One region of the Peribacillus sp. NPDC097284 genome, then DNA from elsewhere that is predicted to be linked to it. Evidence: riboswitches for the same ligand, from Rfam matches in the RefSeq annotation. Region 1 holds a riboswitch; each other region holds the start of a gene.
The links. A riboswitch is a leader RNA that binds a small molecule or an ion and turns the genes downstream of it on or off. The one in region 1 is predicted to bind S-adenosylmethionine.

Region 2: it holds a riboswitch for S-adenosylmethionine, as region 1 does, so the genes downstream of both, ACIQXU_RS12705 (5-methyltetrahydropteroyltriglutamate--homocysteine S-methyltransferase) here and mtnW (2,3-diketo-5-methylthiopentyl-1-phosphate enolase) in region 1, are expected to answer to the same signal.
Region 3: it holds a riboswitch for S-adenosylmethionine, as region 1 does, so the genes downstream of both, ACIQXU_RS09535 (YezD family protein) here and mtnW (2,3-diketo-5-methylthiopentyl-1-phosphate enolase) in region 1, are expected to answer to the same signal.
Region 4: it holds a riboswitch for S-adenosylmethionine, as region 1 does, so the genes downstream of both, ACIQXU_RS11175 (sugar ABC transporter substrate-binding protein) here and mtnW (2,3-diketo-5-methylthiopentyl-1-phosphate enolase) in region 1, are expected to answer to the same signal.

Annotation. Positions count from the first base shown of each region.
Region 1 covers NZ_JBIWCZ010000003.1:106,010-110,223, reverse strand. Annotated here, with positions in the region: gene ACIQXU_RS08575 (methylthioribulose 1-phosphate dehydratase) at 1-269, opposite strand, end outside; gene ACIQXU_RS08570 (2-hydroxy-3-keto-5-methylthiopentenyl-1-phosphate phosphatase) at 272-928, opposite strand; gene mtnW (2,3-diketo-5-methylthiopentyl-1-phosphate enolase) at 931-2,163, opposite strand; SAM riboswitch class I at 2,320-2,477, opposite strand; gene ACIQXU_RS08560 (pyridoxal phosphate-dependent aminotransferase) at 2,593-3,777, opposite strand; gene ACIQXU_RS08555 (carbon-nitrogen family hydrolase) at 3,878-4,214, shown strand, end outside.
Region 2 covers NZ_JBIWCZ010000006.1:8,087-12,300, reverse strand. Annotated here, with positions in the region: gene ACIQXU_RS12715 (CaiB/BaiF CoA transferase family protein) at 1-702, shown strand, start outside; gene ACIQXU_RS12710 (hypothetical protein) at 876-1,400, shown strand; gene ACIQXU_RS12705 (5-methyltetrahydropteroyltriglutamate--homocysteine S-methyltransferase) at 1,437-2,540, opposite strand; SAM riboswitch class I at 2,625-2,724, opposite strand; gene ACIQXU_RS12700 (PTS sugar transporter subunit IIC) at 2,941-3,978, shown strand.
Region 3 covers NZ_JBIWCZ010000003.1:313,388-317,601, forward strand. Annotated here, with positions in the region: gene pdxS (pyridoxal 5'-phosphate synthase lyase subunit PdxS) at 1-754, shown strand, start outside; gene pdxT (pyridoxal 5'-phosphate synthase glutaminase subunit PdxT) at 757-1,338, shown strand; gene ssuE (NADPH-dependent FMN reductase) at 1,544-2,080, shown strand; SAM riboswitch class I at 2,322-2,429, shown strand; gene ACIQXU_RS09535 (YezD family protein) at 2,598-2,714, shown strand; gene ACIQXU_RS09540 (phosphoadenylyl-sulfate reductase) at 2,882-3,586, shown strand; gene sat (sulfate adenylyltransferase) at 3,614-4,214, shown strand, end outside.
Region 4 covers NZ_JBIWCZ010000004.1:257,808-262,021, reverse strand. Annotated here, with positions in the region: gene ACIQXU_RS11180 (GTP-binding protein) at 1-2,108, shown strand, start outside; SAM riboswitch class I at 2,198-2,304, shown strand; gene ACIQXU_RS11175 (sugar ABC transporter substrate-binding protein) at 2,418-3,533, shown strand; gene ACIQXU_RS11170 (sugar ABC transporter ATP-binding protein) at 3,601-4,214, shown strand, end outside.

The DNA.
Region 1 (4,214 bases):
GCATCCGTTTTCCGATAAATCTCTGTATGAAGAAGAGTTTCAGCGGAAGGTCTGAGCTCGGTCATTTCGACTGGTTTTCCTGACAAATCCACCAAAATAAAATCGGAATCTGTCTGCTTGCGTTTATCCTTGCCACTTGCGGTTATATAAAAAGAAGGGCTATTAGCCTCACGGATCGATAAATTTCCACTCGTCCCCATGAACCAATCTCTCTCGGCTAGTTCTCCCTTTATTTGCGCTAGTTCCTGCCACTCTTTTGAAGCTGTCACCCTTACACCTCCTGCATTTTTTTTAGAATATCAATCACATCATGGAAAGTTTCAAACTCTTTATGGGGAATGGCTTCTGTGCGGCACTTTTCAAGGAGCCTGTCACGGGCAATAACAAAATCTGCCTGTTTAGCCGCTTCAAAGTCGGTAACGGAATCTCCAATCACCAATTTATACTGATCCTTTGTAGAAAGCTTTCTCATAATCGTAGGTTTACAGCAACCACACCCATGATTACATTGGTCATCACAAGTATGCGGCCACTCAATCATAATTTCTTCCTGACTGAAGTCGGCATGATTACAGTAGACATTCTCTACAGGTAAGAGGTCATTCAAAAGAGGTTCAACGAAAAAGTCCATTCCACCACTGACAATATAGAGAGGAATATCTGATTTTTTTGTAAATTCCACAAAATCACTGAACCCTTGGCGAATACCCGCTGTCTCCTTCACATATTGAATGATGTCCTCCTTTAAATCGCTATCCAGCAGGGAAAACATTTCCCCTACACCGTGGGAAATGCTGATTTTTTGCTGAAGAACACCATCTTTTAATGCCTCCCAGCCGGGCGGGGCAAACTTCTTCATGATTGAGATGATATTATCCGAGTTGGTGATCGTTCCATCAAAATCACAGAAAATGATCGGTTTGACCATGATTATAGCCCTCCCCATAGGGCCAGTGCTTTTTGAAGTTCCTCATCTTCCTCAGCCGCGATTGACAATGATTTTCCGGAAAGGACAGCTTCTACTGCGGAACGGAAGGCCTTAGCTCCGCCTTTTGCACCATCCGGATGACCATGGACGCCCCCACCAGCATTGATCACACTTTCTATCCCAAAATCCTTGATGAGATCTGGAACCATGCCAGGATGGATACCTGCCGATGGAACCGGGAAAGTCCTTTTCCAAGATGTTTCATTTCTCGTCAATCCTTCAGCAATCGCCAATGTCTCTGCTTTATCGAGTGCCACATTTCCGTATGGAGAGGGAAAGAGGGATAAATCTGCACCTGATATCCTCACCAGTTTTCCAAGGAGAAGCGGATAGCTGAGTCCATAAAATGAAGATGAAGCTAATGCTCCGCTATATGCCGGATGAGCCATGATCGGTAAGTTGATCCGGTCATTTTCGCGTAAAGCCTGTAGAACATCCAATCCATATGTATGAACATTAAATAACAAGGCATCTGCGCCGGCTTCGGCTGCCAGTTCAGCTTTATCCAATAGTTCTAGTGTTTTTCCTGACAGGTTCACAGCATATAAGGTTCGATGTCCCGTTGTCTCATAGATACCTTTCAAAATGGCCTTTCCGGTTTTGACTCTATCGATGAAAGGCGTCTGATCTTGGTCAAAAAGAATCTCATCGTCCTTGACAAGATCGACTCCTCCCAATGCCTGTTGCTCCAATTGTTCATTATGAAAGGCAAGGTCTCGACCTAACACACCTTTAAAAATACTCATCACTAGGGGGCGGTCAAACACATCAATTTTTTCCCTGATCCCACTAATTCCGAATCGAGGACCTGGAAAGGCTTTTTGAATATCGCCGACAAAGTCCAAATCCATCAATTTGATTTCCCCATCCAATGACAATTTACCAAATACTGTCGTCAAGATAGCCGGTAGATCATTAGAAAAATTACCTGCCGGGTAGGCAATCCTGATTGTTGAACGGTACACTTTTTGACCGAAATAGAGATTAACTCGCTCTTCTTCGGGAAGGGGTGTTACGGAAACTACCCTACCTTTATGTTTTTCCAGTTGCTGTTGCACCAAGTGAGGAAGTTCAGTCCATGTCCCTACAGTCAATCCTAAAGCAATGCCTTCTGCTTTTTTCTCATGCTCTCCTTTGAAGTCATGAAGTAAATACGTAGCGATTATTTCGCTCATCTGATCACTCCCAATACGTAAAAGTCATTCTTAAAGTTGTCATTGTTGGTCTTTCCTTTAACAAGCTTCTAACCATCTGCGAACAAAGTTGCACTCCAATTCTCTGTTAAAAATGTAAAAGCCCCTTCCTAAAGAAGAGGCTTTGAAAAAGCCATCTTCTTATCTCCCAGCTCTATAGCTGCAAGAATTAGCACCGTGCCTTACGGAATCAATAAAATGATCCGGCGGTATAATCTCCGCCCCATTTCACAATGGTATTACAGTCGGTTGCTGGGCTTCATCGGGCTAGTCCCTCCACCTGCTCAAAATAAGAAAATGCTATTATATTTTCGTTTATGTATCTTAACTAAAAATTTAGAATTCTTTTTTATATTCTTTCACGCAATTCATACTTTGTCAATAGGTATAATGTTCAAACTATTCAATATCTCACTGATTTTCTTTGAATATATTCAATGTACGAATTCTTTCTACCGCTTCTTGGAGTCTGTCTTCTGAAGTGAGCAGTCCCACCCTGACGTATCCTTCACCAAATTCACCGAAACCATTTCCTGGTGCAACTGCTACATGGGCATGTGCCAGTAAATGATCTGCAAAGCTCGCTGAAGTAAATCCTTCCGGGACCTTTAGCCAAGCAAAGAAGGAAGCATCTGGAGCCTGGACATCCCATCCAATGGATCGTAACCCTTCAATAAATACATTTCGTCGTCCTTCGTACATGTTCACGAGTTCCTTCACACACTCTTGTGAATCCAGTAAAGCGCATGCCGTGGCTTCTTGTATTGCGGGAAAAAGGCTGACGTAAAGATGATCCTGCAATAATTCAAGCGATTCGATGACACTCTGGTTGCCAACCGCAAAGCCAACCCTCCACCCCGCCATGTTATATGTTTTAGAAAGGGTGTAAATTTCTATCCCCACTTCTTTTGATCCTTCTGCTTGAAGGAAGCTTACCGGTTTTTTCCCATCGAACCCAATTGCACCATATGCGAAATCATGAACCACACATATCGAGTGTTCTTTTGCCATGGAAACCGTTTCTTCGAAGAATTCTGCTGACGCCGATGCTCCTGTGGGATTATTGGGATAATTCAAGAACATCATCTTCGCTTTGTCAAAAACCTCTTTATCTATTTCCTTATAATCGGGAAGAAAATCATTTTCTTCCGTCAAGGGCATAATTTCCGTTTTAGCTTGGGCTAACGCTACACCTGACAGGTAATCTGGATAGCCCGGATCAGGCACTAAAATTGTATCGCCTGGATTCAATAAGCATTGCGGTAATTCGACTAGACCAGCCTTTCCACCGAAAAGAATCGCCACTTCCGTTTTAGGATCTAGCTTGACGCCATATTCACGTTCATAAAAGAGGGCCGCAGCTTCTTTTAAATAGGGAAGCCCCCTAAAAGGAGAATATTTATGATTCATGGAATTTCCTGCTGCTGTCTGCAGGCTCTTCACGATATGTTCAGGAGTCGGTTGGTCTGGATTTCCCTGCCCAAGATTAATGACATCCTTGCCTTCTGATGTTATGTTATTAACTTTTTCGACTAAAGAAGCAAAAAACTGCTTTGGAAGCTCTTGAAGAAGTCTGGATTTTTCGAATTGCACCATCTTTGCACCTTCTCTGAAATTTCTTGAAATTATAGTCACAAATGATATATGTTTATCTTAATCTTGTAAAGTACTTTTTTACATATGGAGGTTTTAAATGATGAAATGGAAAATCGCCTGTTTACAAATGGACATTGCCTTTGGACAGCCAGATATAAATTTCCAGGTGGCAAAACAATGGATTGAAAAAGCTGTACAGTCTAAACCGGACATCGTCATGCTGCCGGAACTATGGACAACCGGCTATGACTTAACGAGATTACATGAAATTGCAGACGAAGAAGCAGAACAAACCATTACCTTTCTAAAAGCCCTTGCAAAAAAACACCACATTAACATAATCGGTGGCTCGATTGCAAAGAAAACTAAGGAAGGCATCTATAACACAATGCTCATCATCGATAAAGAAGGCAAACTGGTTAAAGAATATGATAAAC
Region 2 (4,214 bases), on a different contig from region 1:
TTGTCCGGTTACTCAGGTACGCAAAAAGGAGGACCTGCAAAAAATGGAACACAAATAGCCGACCTTGCAGGAGGCTCCATGCATGCTGTCATCGGGATTTTGTCGGCAGTCATCTACCGGGAGCGGACGGGTGAAGGTCAGTTCATCGATATTAGCATGACCGATTGCAGCTTTGCTTTGAATGCGATATCTGCCCCCCTACATTTACAGGGTGGATTGGAGCTTGAACCGGAAAAGTTGGTATTGAATGGCGGAACATTTTATGATTTTTATGAAACGAAAGACGGCCGTTACTTCTCGGTTGGAAGCTTGGAGCCATCATTCCGTGAAGTGTTATGTGAAGCAATCGGACAGCCTGAACTGTTCGAGTTAAGCATGAAGCAAGATGCGGAAAGTAGCATCCAATTCAAAAGGATCATCAAGCATGCATTTCTTGAAAAGACATTTGAAGAATGGCAGGGCATATTCGAAGAGTTCGAGGCTTGTGTCGAACCGGTGCTGACTTTTTCTGAAGCGACCAATCACCCGCAACTGCAAGCACGTGGCATGATAGTCGAAGTGCCTGATGGAGAAGGAAATATGCAGAGGCAGATGGCTTGTCCCATCAAAACATCGGTCTTCACTCCAGAGTATAAACATGTTGGGATGAAGCCGGGACAAAGTAATGATGAGGTCTTTGGCACTCTTGAATTGGAGCGATAGCAACGGATGGACCGGCAGATGATCTGCCGGTTTTTTTGTGGGTTAAAGGGGGAGTCCCTTAAGACATGTGAATATTTACTAGTTATAACGTATCCACACCGGGTAAGAGAGTATCATCCTTCGAATAAGGACTTGTCTGTATACACCAAGCTCAAATAAGGGGGATGATTGGCATGTTCGGTTTGTCTGATATCACTAAATTTCTCTTTTCCTTTTTTCTGATTTTACCGGTTGTCACGCTCATTCATTTAGGTGGGCATCTATTCTTTGTCACGCTATTTGGCGGTACGGAGAAAAAAATCAAGATCGGATGTGGAGATAAGATTTTCTCCTTTTGCAATATAGAAGTGAGAAAATACTACTTTTGGAATGGGCATTGTGAGTTCAAGGGATTAAAATATGATAATAAGTTCACGAATAGTTTGATTTATCTAGGGGGAGCCCTCTTTAACCTAATTAGCATGTTGTTGATATATAGTTTGGTTTATCAGGGGATCTTGGAGAAATCGGTCCTCTGGTATCAATTCATATATTTCTCTTTCTATATTATGTTCTTTTCCTTATTTCCGATGTATTTTTCCGATGGGTCGCCAAGTGATGGAAAGGCGGCAGAATTGACATTGAAGAACCAGCTCGATGATAAGGTGACAGATGATGTAGTAGGGAAGAAAGAGGATGAGGACGATCGATGTTGTTGAATAAAGGGACGAGCATAGGCTCGTCCCTTTTTGTTCTTATCCCCAGACTTCTTTGGCGACATCCACAACGAACTTTAACTTTTCCCATTGCTGATCTTCCGTTAGCTTGTTGCCAAGATGTGTGGAAGCGAATCCGCATTGAGGGCTTAAGCACAAGTGTTCATGTGGCACGAATTGTCCCGCTTCTTTAATACGTGATTTAACGGTTTCTTTATCTTCAAGTTCGCCATTCTTCGAAGTAACCACACCAAGAACGACTTGTGCGCCGTCATTTGGAATGTGTTCTAATGGTTTAAAATCCCCTGAACGATGATCATCGTATTCCAAGAAAAATCCATCTACATTTTCCTTGGCCAATAGAGTTGGGGCGATACGGGCATAGCTGCCTTCAAAAGCCCAAGTCGATTGGTAATTTCCACGACAAAGGTGAGTCGTGACAACCAAATCCTCTGGTTTTCCCTCCAACGTCCCATTAATCACGCGCAATGCTAAATCGATTAATTGTTCCCTTGTATAATTCCCCTCTTTGAACTGGAAGTCCGGAGCGGAAAGCCTGGCTATGTATACATCATCTAATTGTAAATAACGTACACCGGCATCGTAAAAGGCTTGTAAAGCATCTTGATAGGCTTTGATAATATCTTTTGCATAGTCTTCGATGTCAGGATAGATTTCTTCATTATGGACCCCTACCGCAAATAATTGATTGGGGCTAGGGATGGTTTGTTTCGCCACAGCCCGTCCGTCCACGATTTCATTAAACTCAATAAAGTCTTTAATAAAGGGGTGATCTGGGTTGAAAGAAATTTTTCCTGTATTCCGAACGTTATAACGTTCTGTTTCAATTCCATCAAAGGTGAGGCCTTTTTCCGTGACATACCCTTCGATTCCATTTAAATGTTCCAAGAAGTCAAAGTGCCACCAGGTGCGTCTGAATTCCCCATCAGTCACTGCCTCTAAACCGATTTCTATTTGCTTATCGACGATACGCTTGATTTCCTTCGTTTCAACGTCGCGTAATTGTTCTGCGGTAATGATTCCTTCTTTCCGTTGCTTTCTTGCCAGATGTATACTTTCTGGTCTTAATAGACTTCCTACGTGGTCGGCTTTGAATGGAGCTTTCGTTAAAGTGATAGACATGGTAGATTCCTACTTTCCTTATTAAAATATAAAAACCTCTTCTTTAAAAAAAGAAGAGGTATAATCAGCAATGCTTATATTCTCTTCTTATCTTCAAGTTGAACACTTCTGGAATTAGCACAGTACAGTAAAGTCTGTTGCTGAGGTATCAAAGGGCCAGTCCCTCCACCTCTCTGGATAAGAAAATGAACTATTCAATTAATTACGACTATACAGGTAGTATTAGTAAAGGTCAATAGAAAACAGATAATTTAGAATATAAGCGTTATTAGAAAGTGAGTTTCTCTTAGTTTAAATACTTTTATACACTTTCGCGGTGAAGTATTAAAAAAATCCTTTGACTATTGTCAGAATATTTCTTATAATTGTGTACATTACAGCGAGATAGGGGATTATTCAGATGAGAGATTTTTTTAATAAATTATTAACGGGGATGAGCATAGGGATTGTCGTTTCATTAATTCCGAATGCTTTGTTAGGGGAAATACTTAAACTATTGATTCCACATTTTCCCGTGTTACAGCATATATTCGATATCACCGTTTTCGTGATGAGCTTGTTACCTGTCATGATTGGGGTGATGGTCGGGATTTCGTTCAAGCTATCATCCATTCAAACGGCCAGTATCGGGATCGCGGCCATGGTCGGAAGTGGCGCCATCCAGAAAACGGCTGATGGTTTGTTTGCCCTTAATGGGATTGGCGTTGTAATCAATACTGGAATTACCGCGGCATTGACCGTATTGTTCCTGCAACTAATTGGCGATAGATTAAAGGCGTATGCGATTCTTTTGATGCCGACTTTAAGTATCTTGGTACCAGGAATGATTGGATACTTAATTCTGCCATACGTAAAATCCGCTACGGGACTATTAGGAGTCGGCATCGCTAACGTGACGTCATTGCAGCCCATTTTGATGGGAGCCATTATTTCCGTTATATTCTGTCTCATTATCTTATCTCCCATTTCAACGGTTGGGGTGGCGACGGTCATTATGCTCTCAGGTATAGGATCTGGTGCGGCCAACCTAGGAATCGTGGCAGCTGGTGTGGGCCTAGCCATTGCAAGCTACAAAGCGAATTCATTAGGGACGGCTTTAGCCCATGTGTTGGGTTCCCCTAAGATTCAAATGAGGAATTTCTTCATGAAACCGAAAATTGCGTTTCCCATGTTAATCACGTCCGCTATTCTTGGTGCGTTGGCAGGTTTGTTAAACATACAAGGGACCCCGTATAGTGCTGGATTTGGTTTATCGGGATTGGTCGGTCCCTTGAACTACATGAAACTGGCGGAAGGCGGATGGATTTTCAGTAACATATCCATCATGGTCATCATTTTCTTCATTCTTCCGATTGTGTTGAACCTTGTACTAATCTACGTTTTCTCAAAGAAATTAAAATGGATTAAAGCAGACGACTATACCTTGCATTTTGAATAAAAGGAAACCAAATAAAAGAAGCAGTCAGGCGTTTAGCTCTGGCTGCTTCTTTTGATGAGGAGGCTAATTCAAGGGTACTTCAACTTTTAAATCTAGAATCTGCGGTATCTGATGATGGCCAGGATTCATTTCATCCACTTTACTCAGGATAAATACACGTCTAAACGATTCCACTTACCTTCTTTATAGAGGCAAGCTGGACATCGCACCGGTTGAAGAAGAAAATAGAAAGAGCC
Region 3 (4,214 bases), 210 kb from region 1:
TCTTGAGAGGGTACCATCAGATATTCGTGCTGCAGGCGGTGTGGCAAGGATGGCCGATCCAAGGATCGTGGAGGAAGTGATGAAAGCTGTTTCGATCCCAGTGATGGCTAAAGCAAGGATCGGTCATATTGTGGAAGCGAGAATCTTGGAATCCATGGGAGTGGATTACATTGATGAAAGTGAAGTACTGACTCCAGCCGATGAAGAATATCATATTTTGAAAAGCGATTATATAGTACCTTTTGTATGTGGTTGCCGGGATTTAGGGGAAGCCTCCCGACGTATCGGCGAAGGGGCCTCGATGCTTCGGACGAAGGGAGAACCTGGGACAGGGAACATTGTGGAAGCTGTACGGCATATGAGAAAAGTTCAATCTCAAATTCGTAAAGTATGCATGCTGAGCGAGGATGAATTAATGACTGAAGCAAAAAATATTGGTGCTTCTTATGAAGTTCTGAAGGAAATCCGGCGCACAGGGAAATTACCTGTAGTAAACTTTGCAGCAGGTGGAATTGCGACTCCTGCAGATGCCGCCCTGATGATGGAACTTGGGGCAGACGGTGTATTTGTGGGCTCAGGAATCTTTAAATCGGAAAATCCCGATAAATTCGCTGCTGCCATCGTACAAGCAACTACATACTTCACCGATTATGATTTAATAGGCAAGTTGTCTAAAGAATTGGGAAGCGCGATGAAAGGAATTGATATTTCTAAGTTGGCCCCAGCTGAGAGAATGCAGGAGCGTGGATGGTAAACATGGTAACCATAGGTGTTTTAGGTTTGCAGGGTGCTGTAGAGGAACATATGAACCAAATCAAGGAAGCCGGTGAGCATGCGATATTAGTTAAGAACCCAGAACAGTTAAAGGATATCGATGGCCTGATCATTCCTGGTGGAGAAAGCACCACTATGAGAAAACTAATGGACCATTATGGTTTCATGGAGCCGATTACGGCATTTTTCGAACAAAAAAAACCGATTTTCGGAACTTGCGCAGGGATGGTATTAGTGGCAAAGGAAATGGTTAGTTTGGAACATCCCCATCTTGGTTTTATCAATATTACAGTAAATAGAAATGGTTTTGGTCGTCAGAGGGAAAGTTTTCAAGCACCCCTTATAGTTAAAGGAATGGAAGAACCTTTCATGGGTGTCTTTATCAGAGCACCTTTTGCCGTTGGCGTAGGTGAAGATGTGGAGATATTAGCAAGTTATGACGGGAAAGTAGTGGCGGCTAGACAAGAACAGGTTCTTGTCAGTTCGTTTCATCCAGAACTGACCGGTGATCAACGATTTATACAACTTTTTTTAAAAATGGTGAAAGACTCAATCAATCAATAGAGTTGAAAAGCTTTAAAAATCCTGCCCTAACGGGGCAGGATTTTTAGTCAATGGCATAATACAATTCTTATTAGTGTTTCAAAAATATAAATTCCAATCAAGTTACTTGACTTTTATTTTTCTGATAATTAAGATAATTAATTGAAGTTGCTTAACTGGAAAGGACCCAGATCCTTTGCAGATTTTACATACAGGAGGAATATATATGAGCGAAATTATAATTTTATCAGGCAGCCCTGCTATACCATCAAGAACAGATATTTCATTAAAATATATCCAAACGTTGGTGGAAAAAGAAGGATTTACGACGGACTATCATTCTATTACCGAGTTTTCTGCAAACGACTTATTCCAAGGTCGTTATGATAGCGAGGATATTCTAAGACTTTCAGAAAAGATTAAGCAAGCTAATGGTATCATTATTGGTTCACCTGTCTATAAGGCATCTTATACAGGAGTGTTGAAAGCTCTAATTGATTTATTACCCGAGGGCGCGTTTAAGGATAAGCCAGTTTTGCCCATAATGGTTGGGGGAAGCAACAGGCATTTATTAGCTATAGATTATGCGCTGAAACCTCTTATATCAATATTAAAAGGGGAACCGATGCAGGGGTTATACTTTGTCGATAAAGAAATCGATAAGCAGAATCCAAAACATCCGATTAAGGAAGTGGAATTACTTGATCGTACAAAGAGTCAAGTAAAGGAATTTGTAGAAGCCATACAAAAAAGAAGAAATTGATCATTTCTTCTTTTTATCTTGACCCTTCCCATCAACAAGTTAAGTTATTAGGCTACTTTAAAGGTTTATTCAAGCTTGTTCAGGATGAATGAACCTTTTTTACTGGCTTAACAAATCACTGTAACAAACTTGAACTATTTGTGTATAATAATTGAAGTTAAACCAAAATATTAAACCAAGTTAATTTATATGAAAACTCCATTGACAATGATTTGATATGTGTTAATATTTAAAATAATAAAACTTATCAAGAGCGACGGAGGGATTTGGCCCTTTGAAGTCCAGCAACCTGCATCATGAATGCAAGGTGCTACATCCAACAAAATGTCATCATTTTGGAAGATAAGGTAAATAAGATTACCTTATCAATCTTTCCATCTTGGCATGGAAGGATTTTTCTGATTGATTTTATTAATTTGGGGGAATTCATTTACAAGCTGATCATCTTACGACAAGCTAGTCGACGAGTTTTCTTAAAGGAGGAATAGCCTTGGAAAAGGAAAATCAGCTGGGGGAAATATTTGAAAGACTGCAAGAAATGCTAAAAACTATGAAATATGGATCCATAACCCTTATCGTTCAGGACGGTAAGGTTATACAAATGGAAAGAAACGAAAAATTGAGAATTAAATAAATGGACTGCTGACTAGAAAACTAGAGGTGGATTTAGCTGATATAAATAGGAAACTATTGGTTAAAGCCGCCTTTTTCATTATAAGAAATGGTGTTTCAAAGGCTTTCAAAGATATCTGCTGTACCATAGGGTGATTCTTAAAAGGGGGTATAGAGTTGGCAGAGCTAGTGGACTATGAAAATATTGATACAGCGACATTACCTTCGTTCCCGGAAGATAGCGATACAAAAGGCGCTTTAGAAGTATTGGAATGGGCAAATTCAGAGTACGGAGATAAACTCATTTATGCCTGTAGTTTTGGGATTGAAGGAATTGTACTGACAGATTTGCTGGCAAAGGTTAATCCTTCCGCCAAAATCGTATTCTTGGATACGGATGTTCATTTCGCTGAGACTTACCAATTAATCGAACAAGTGAAAAATCGTTACCCACGGCTTTCCATTGTAATGAAGAAACCGGAAATGACATTGGAAGAACAAGCCGCTGAATTTGGTGATGAATTATGGCTTCATGACCCAAATCAATGCTGTAACATCCGCAAAATTACGCCGCTCACTGAAGTATTATCAACAGCGACGGCTTGGCTCTCGGGACTGCGCAGGGAGCAATCGGAAACCCGTGCATTGACTGAATATATAAACAAGGACAACAAATTCAAATCTATCAAAATTTGTCCGCTCATTCATTGGACATGGAAAGATGTATGGCGTTATGCGCATAAAAATGGCTTACCATATAATGTGCTTCATGATAATGGATATCCAAGTATTGGCTGTAAAACATGTACAGCACCTGCCATTAATGCTGATGATCTTCGTTCAGGACGATGGCAAGGTGCCCAAAAAACAGAATGCGGATTACATTTATCATAATTATAAAAAATTCAGGGGGAAATCAGCATGACCATTAGCTTGCCGCACGGAGGAACATTAATCAATCGCTTTGAACCAGACTATGATTTAACTAAAATAGAACAATCCGTTGAAATTGATGAAATCTCATTAAGCGACTTGGAACTTATAGGGACTGGAGCATACAGCCCCATTGAGGGATTCTTTTCAAAAGAAGACTATCAAACAGTAGTAAAGGATATGAGGCTTAGCAGCGGGCATGTCTGGAGTATTCCTATTACATTACCACTTTCCGCTGATGTGGTAAACGCTCTTACAATCGGAGAAGAAGTAAAGTTAACTCATGAGGGCCAAACTTATGGAGTCCTTGCCGTTTCCGATATATTTACACCTGATAAGCAAGTGGAGGCAACTTTAGTTTATCAAACGGATGATGAGAATCACCCAGGTGTAAAAAATCTATATAATCGTGGCGATGTATATGTAGGTGGTAAAATCAAGCTTATTAAACGGATCGAGCGTCCATTATTCGAGGATCATTATTTAGACCCAGTTGATACCCGAAAAACATTTGAAGAAAAAGGGTGGAAAACGGTTGTCGGTTTCCAAACAAGAAACCCCGTTCACCGTGCCCATGAATATATTCAAA
Region 4 (4,214 bases), on a different contig from region 1:
ATCGTTTTGAGAAAATGACGGTAGCCCTTTGGAAGAACTATAAATATACGGATTCTTACTTTGAATGGCTTAAGGTCATCAATAAATTGATCGATGAAATCGAATTGAACAACGGGGATGTTTGGGATGAGCTTTCCGTCTATTATCGCGATGCCTATGCAGGATTACTAGAAGGTACGCATTTAGTCAAAGAGTTAAGTCCTGTCGTACCAAGACTGTTGGAAAATTGGTTGAAAATCGCGGAAGGGGAGATTTCGTTATTTGCAGCGGCCTCTGTCCTTTCCTGGAATGAGATTTTCCCAGATACAGTGAGCGCACTTGTTGTTCAAGATGCAGAAAGTCTGTTAGCGAAATCCCCTAGATTGGGAGGCGGTCTCGAAGCAGGCGAAAAACTGATTCACTCCATCATTCAATGGGCAGAGAGCAATGATCTATCAGTCGGCAATAAGCTGAAATGGATGGTTGAGGGAATTAAGGATATGAGCAATTTCAATCTGCTTCTTGTTGGAAGTGCAGGAAATGGCAAGACATCCTTCATTCAATCGATAGCGGGTGAAAGCATTGCAGCGGAAGACCATTCATCTCTTGTGAGCGTTAAAGATGGCGATGACCTGGAAATCTATGAAATTACCGATACAGATCGTAAAATGGTCGAAGAGTTAACGGAGTTGGATGAAACGCGTCGTCAACGCGGAACGATTGTCGATGTGACACTCATCAGTGATTATTTGAGAAATAATCGCCTGCGTCTACTGGATACTCCAGGATTTAATGGAGAGAAAAGCGTAGACCCTGACTTCCAAAATTACTTACTGGAGAGCGATGGAGTGATGTTCGTTCTGGATGCACGGGCACCTTTCACGGGCAGTGAACGTGATTTGCTATTGGAAATGCAACAAATGGCCCCTAAACTTCCTATTCATTTCTTGCTGAATAAAATGGATACCATCTATAGTGATCAAGTGGCAGTCAGGATGGAAGATGAAACATGGGATAAGGTGAATGCTTATTTCCCGAACGCGAAGGTATTTGCTTTCTCCAAGCTTTATGACAGCAAACAGCAACTGCAGGATCTAGCCGTCTTCCTTCACGCAAACTATCAAGATAGCAATTGGAAGGAAATGAGGGCGGAGAAGCTCCTTGCCTTCACGCGTAAAACTTTATCCTATCTATTAGAAAAACGGGCAGCGAATGAACGGAAATGCGAGCATTCGATTTCTTGGAATGAACAGATGGAAGTGAAGTTGAATGGCGCTACGAATCAGTTGACTGATTTGGAAAAAGAAAAAACCGAAAACATTACAAGATCTTATCGCTTATTAAAAGAAGAAGTGAAAAAACAGCTTTCCACACGAATTCCTGAATTACTGCGTGATTGCTCTAAAACATTATCTGAGAATAGTGACTTTAGCCAAGTGCATATACAGTTGAATCAGGAAATGAACGATCGGATCCAGGCATTTATATCCGATAAAATCATGCCGCAGTATTTCCGCTCGCTTCAAGACTGGATTGCTACATCTGAGTTAGAATTCACGCAAAGCCAACAGTTCATGGATGAGATGAGCGCAGGCTTCAATGAGCTATACAAAGAAGAACGTATTGTACTGGCCGGGGACTTCCGGGTCTTGGATGACTGGCGCCGTGATGCGGACCGGATGACAAGCAGCATCCGGATAGAAAATGTAAACATATTACTAAGAAGGACCCCATCTCAGTTGATTCTTAAGGGAGCCGGGAAGCTATTTGGTGCCATTCCGCAAAATAAAGCGAATATGTACAATCGATATAAGAAGTTCTTGGAAAATGAAGACTTCCAGGATGTTGCCGATATGATCAGTGACCGATTCCTTACTCAGTTTGGATTGTTCGAAAAATCCTTGGAACGTGACATATCCCTGTTCTACCGCAATCCATTTGCCATCCTTGAAAAAAATATCGAACAGACGAAAGCCGAAATCAAAGAACAGCAGGCTACATTGGAACATATGAGACAAAATCCTGAAGTCTACCGTGATCCGATTACCCTGTTCGAAGTGAAACTGCGCCAATTCGAACGCCTTGAAAAAATCGAGAAAAGACGCCTGGCGAAACTGCAAGGAAAATAAAACATTTAAAATATTCTAAAAACTATTGACTTAATGACTATATCCCTATAAAGTGGTACTTACCATAACGAAACGTAACACATTATATTCTCTTATCAAGAGTGGCGGAGGGACTGGCCCTACGATGCCCAGCAACCGTTCCAATTAGGAATTGGTGCTAAATCCTGCAAAACAGAAATGTTTTGACAGATAAGAGAGGGATAAGTCTGCAAACCAGCTGATTAAACCTCTCTATTTTAGAGAGGTTTTTATTTTGTGTTTATGCCGAGCTAACAGATAAGAATAATGTAAAAAATAGGGGGAATTAAAATGGGAAAATCAATTTTAAAAGGAGCTTTCGTTTCCGTCATCGCTTCGGCGTTGCTTTTGACGGGGTGTTCTTCGGGACAAAGTACAGGGGAAGCGAAAAAAGAGGAAAAGGTATCTTTTGAAAATGTTCCAGAACGATTTGCGAAAGGCGAGGGAGCTAAAATTAAAGTCATTCGTAAAATTGGCGGCGATGATCACACGGCCCAATACTTAGCAGGGGCGCAAGAAGAAGGAGAAGCACTTGGCTTCCAAGTAGATACTTTTACGGCCAATGGCGATACGGCTAAATTCCATGATGCCATCGCTCAGGCTCTGGAGGAAGACTATGATGGCTATATCATTTCCCATGGTGATGATGCAGCGACAGTGAATGACGTACAAAAGTTGGTTGATGCAGGGAAAAGCGTAGTCACATTCGATTCCATCGGCGATTTAACGAAAATTGATGGGGTAACAGTAACCTCACAAGATGACGAAGCATTGGCAACTCTTGCTTTTGACAAATTGATTGAAGAGCAAAAAGGCGAAGCGAACATTGCATACCTTTGGGTAGATGGTTTCCCTCCTATGGTGAGAAGAAATGCCGTGTATCAAGAAAAGCTGAAAGAAAATCCTGGCATTCATGAAATTGAAAGATTCGGAGTGGCATCTTCAGATACTTCTGTCCAGACGCAAAACGCGGTATCGGCGATGTTAAACAAGTATCCAAAAGGTAAACTAGACGCAATTTTCGCAACATGGGATGCATTCGCTATCGGAGCAGCTCGTGCGATAAAAGAAGCGGGGCGCGATGAAGTGAAAATCTATGGTATTGACGTGTCCAATGCCGACCTTCAGGAGATTCAAACAAAAGGAAGCTCATGGTCGTATACCGCAGCGGTTGATCCGAAGTTGATTGGTGCAGTGAATATGAGACTGCTAGCGAAAAAACTAGCGGGGGAAGAAACGCCGCAAACCTATGATTTAGAAGCATCATTGATATCTCAAAAACAGCTTCAATCATCGAAGGACGCTGTCAATATGACCAATCTATCCGGCATTGTTCAAGGCTGGGGAGTATCAACGGAATTTGAAGAAGACTGGATGAAAGTATTGAAAGAACATTATAAGAAGTAACGATCAGAATCAGTAGACACTCTCTTTCAAGTTGAAGAGAGTGTCTGTTTAATGGGAGGGATTGGACATGGGCATTCAACTAGAAATGAAACAAATATCGATTGAGTTTCCAGGTGTAAAAGCGCTTAGTGAAGTTGATTTTTCAGTACAGTCGGGAACAGCACATGCATTGGTCGGCGCAAATGGAGCAGGGAAATCGACGCTAATGAAAGTCTTATCAGGAGCTCATGTCCATTATACCGGCGACATTTTTCTAAATGGCCAGGTACAGGATATCCGGTCGCCAAAGTCGGCACAGGAAGCTGGCATTCAAATTGTGTATCAGGAAGTGGATACGGCCCTCATTCCTTATTTAACGGTTGCGGAGAACGTGATGCTGAATGAATCCGTACAGAACATGGGGAGAAAACAAATCATCAAGTGGAAGGAATTACATAGAAAAGCGACGGAAATCTTGGAAGAAATGAACATCCATGTGTCTTCGAAAAAACTGGTAAGGGACCTTACGTTGGCCGAAAAGCAGATGGTCTTGATAGCTAGGGCCGTTTCAACCGCATGTAAATTCTTGATTCTCGATGAGCCGACTGCTCCGTTAAGCCATACGGAAACAACGGAACTATTCCGGATTGTGAATGAGCTGAAGCAACGTGGTGTAGGCATTATTTTCATTTCTCATCGTCT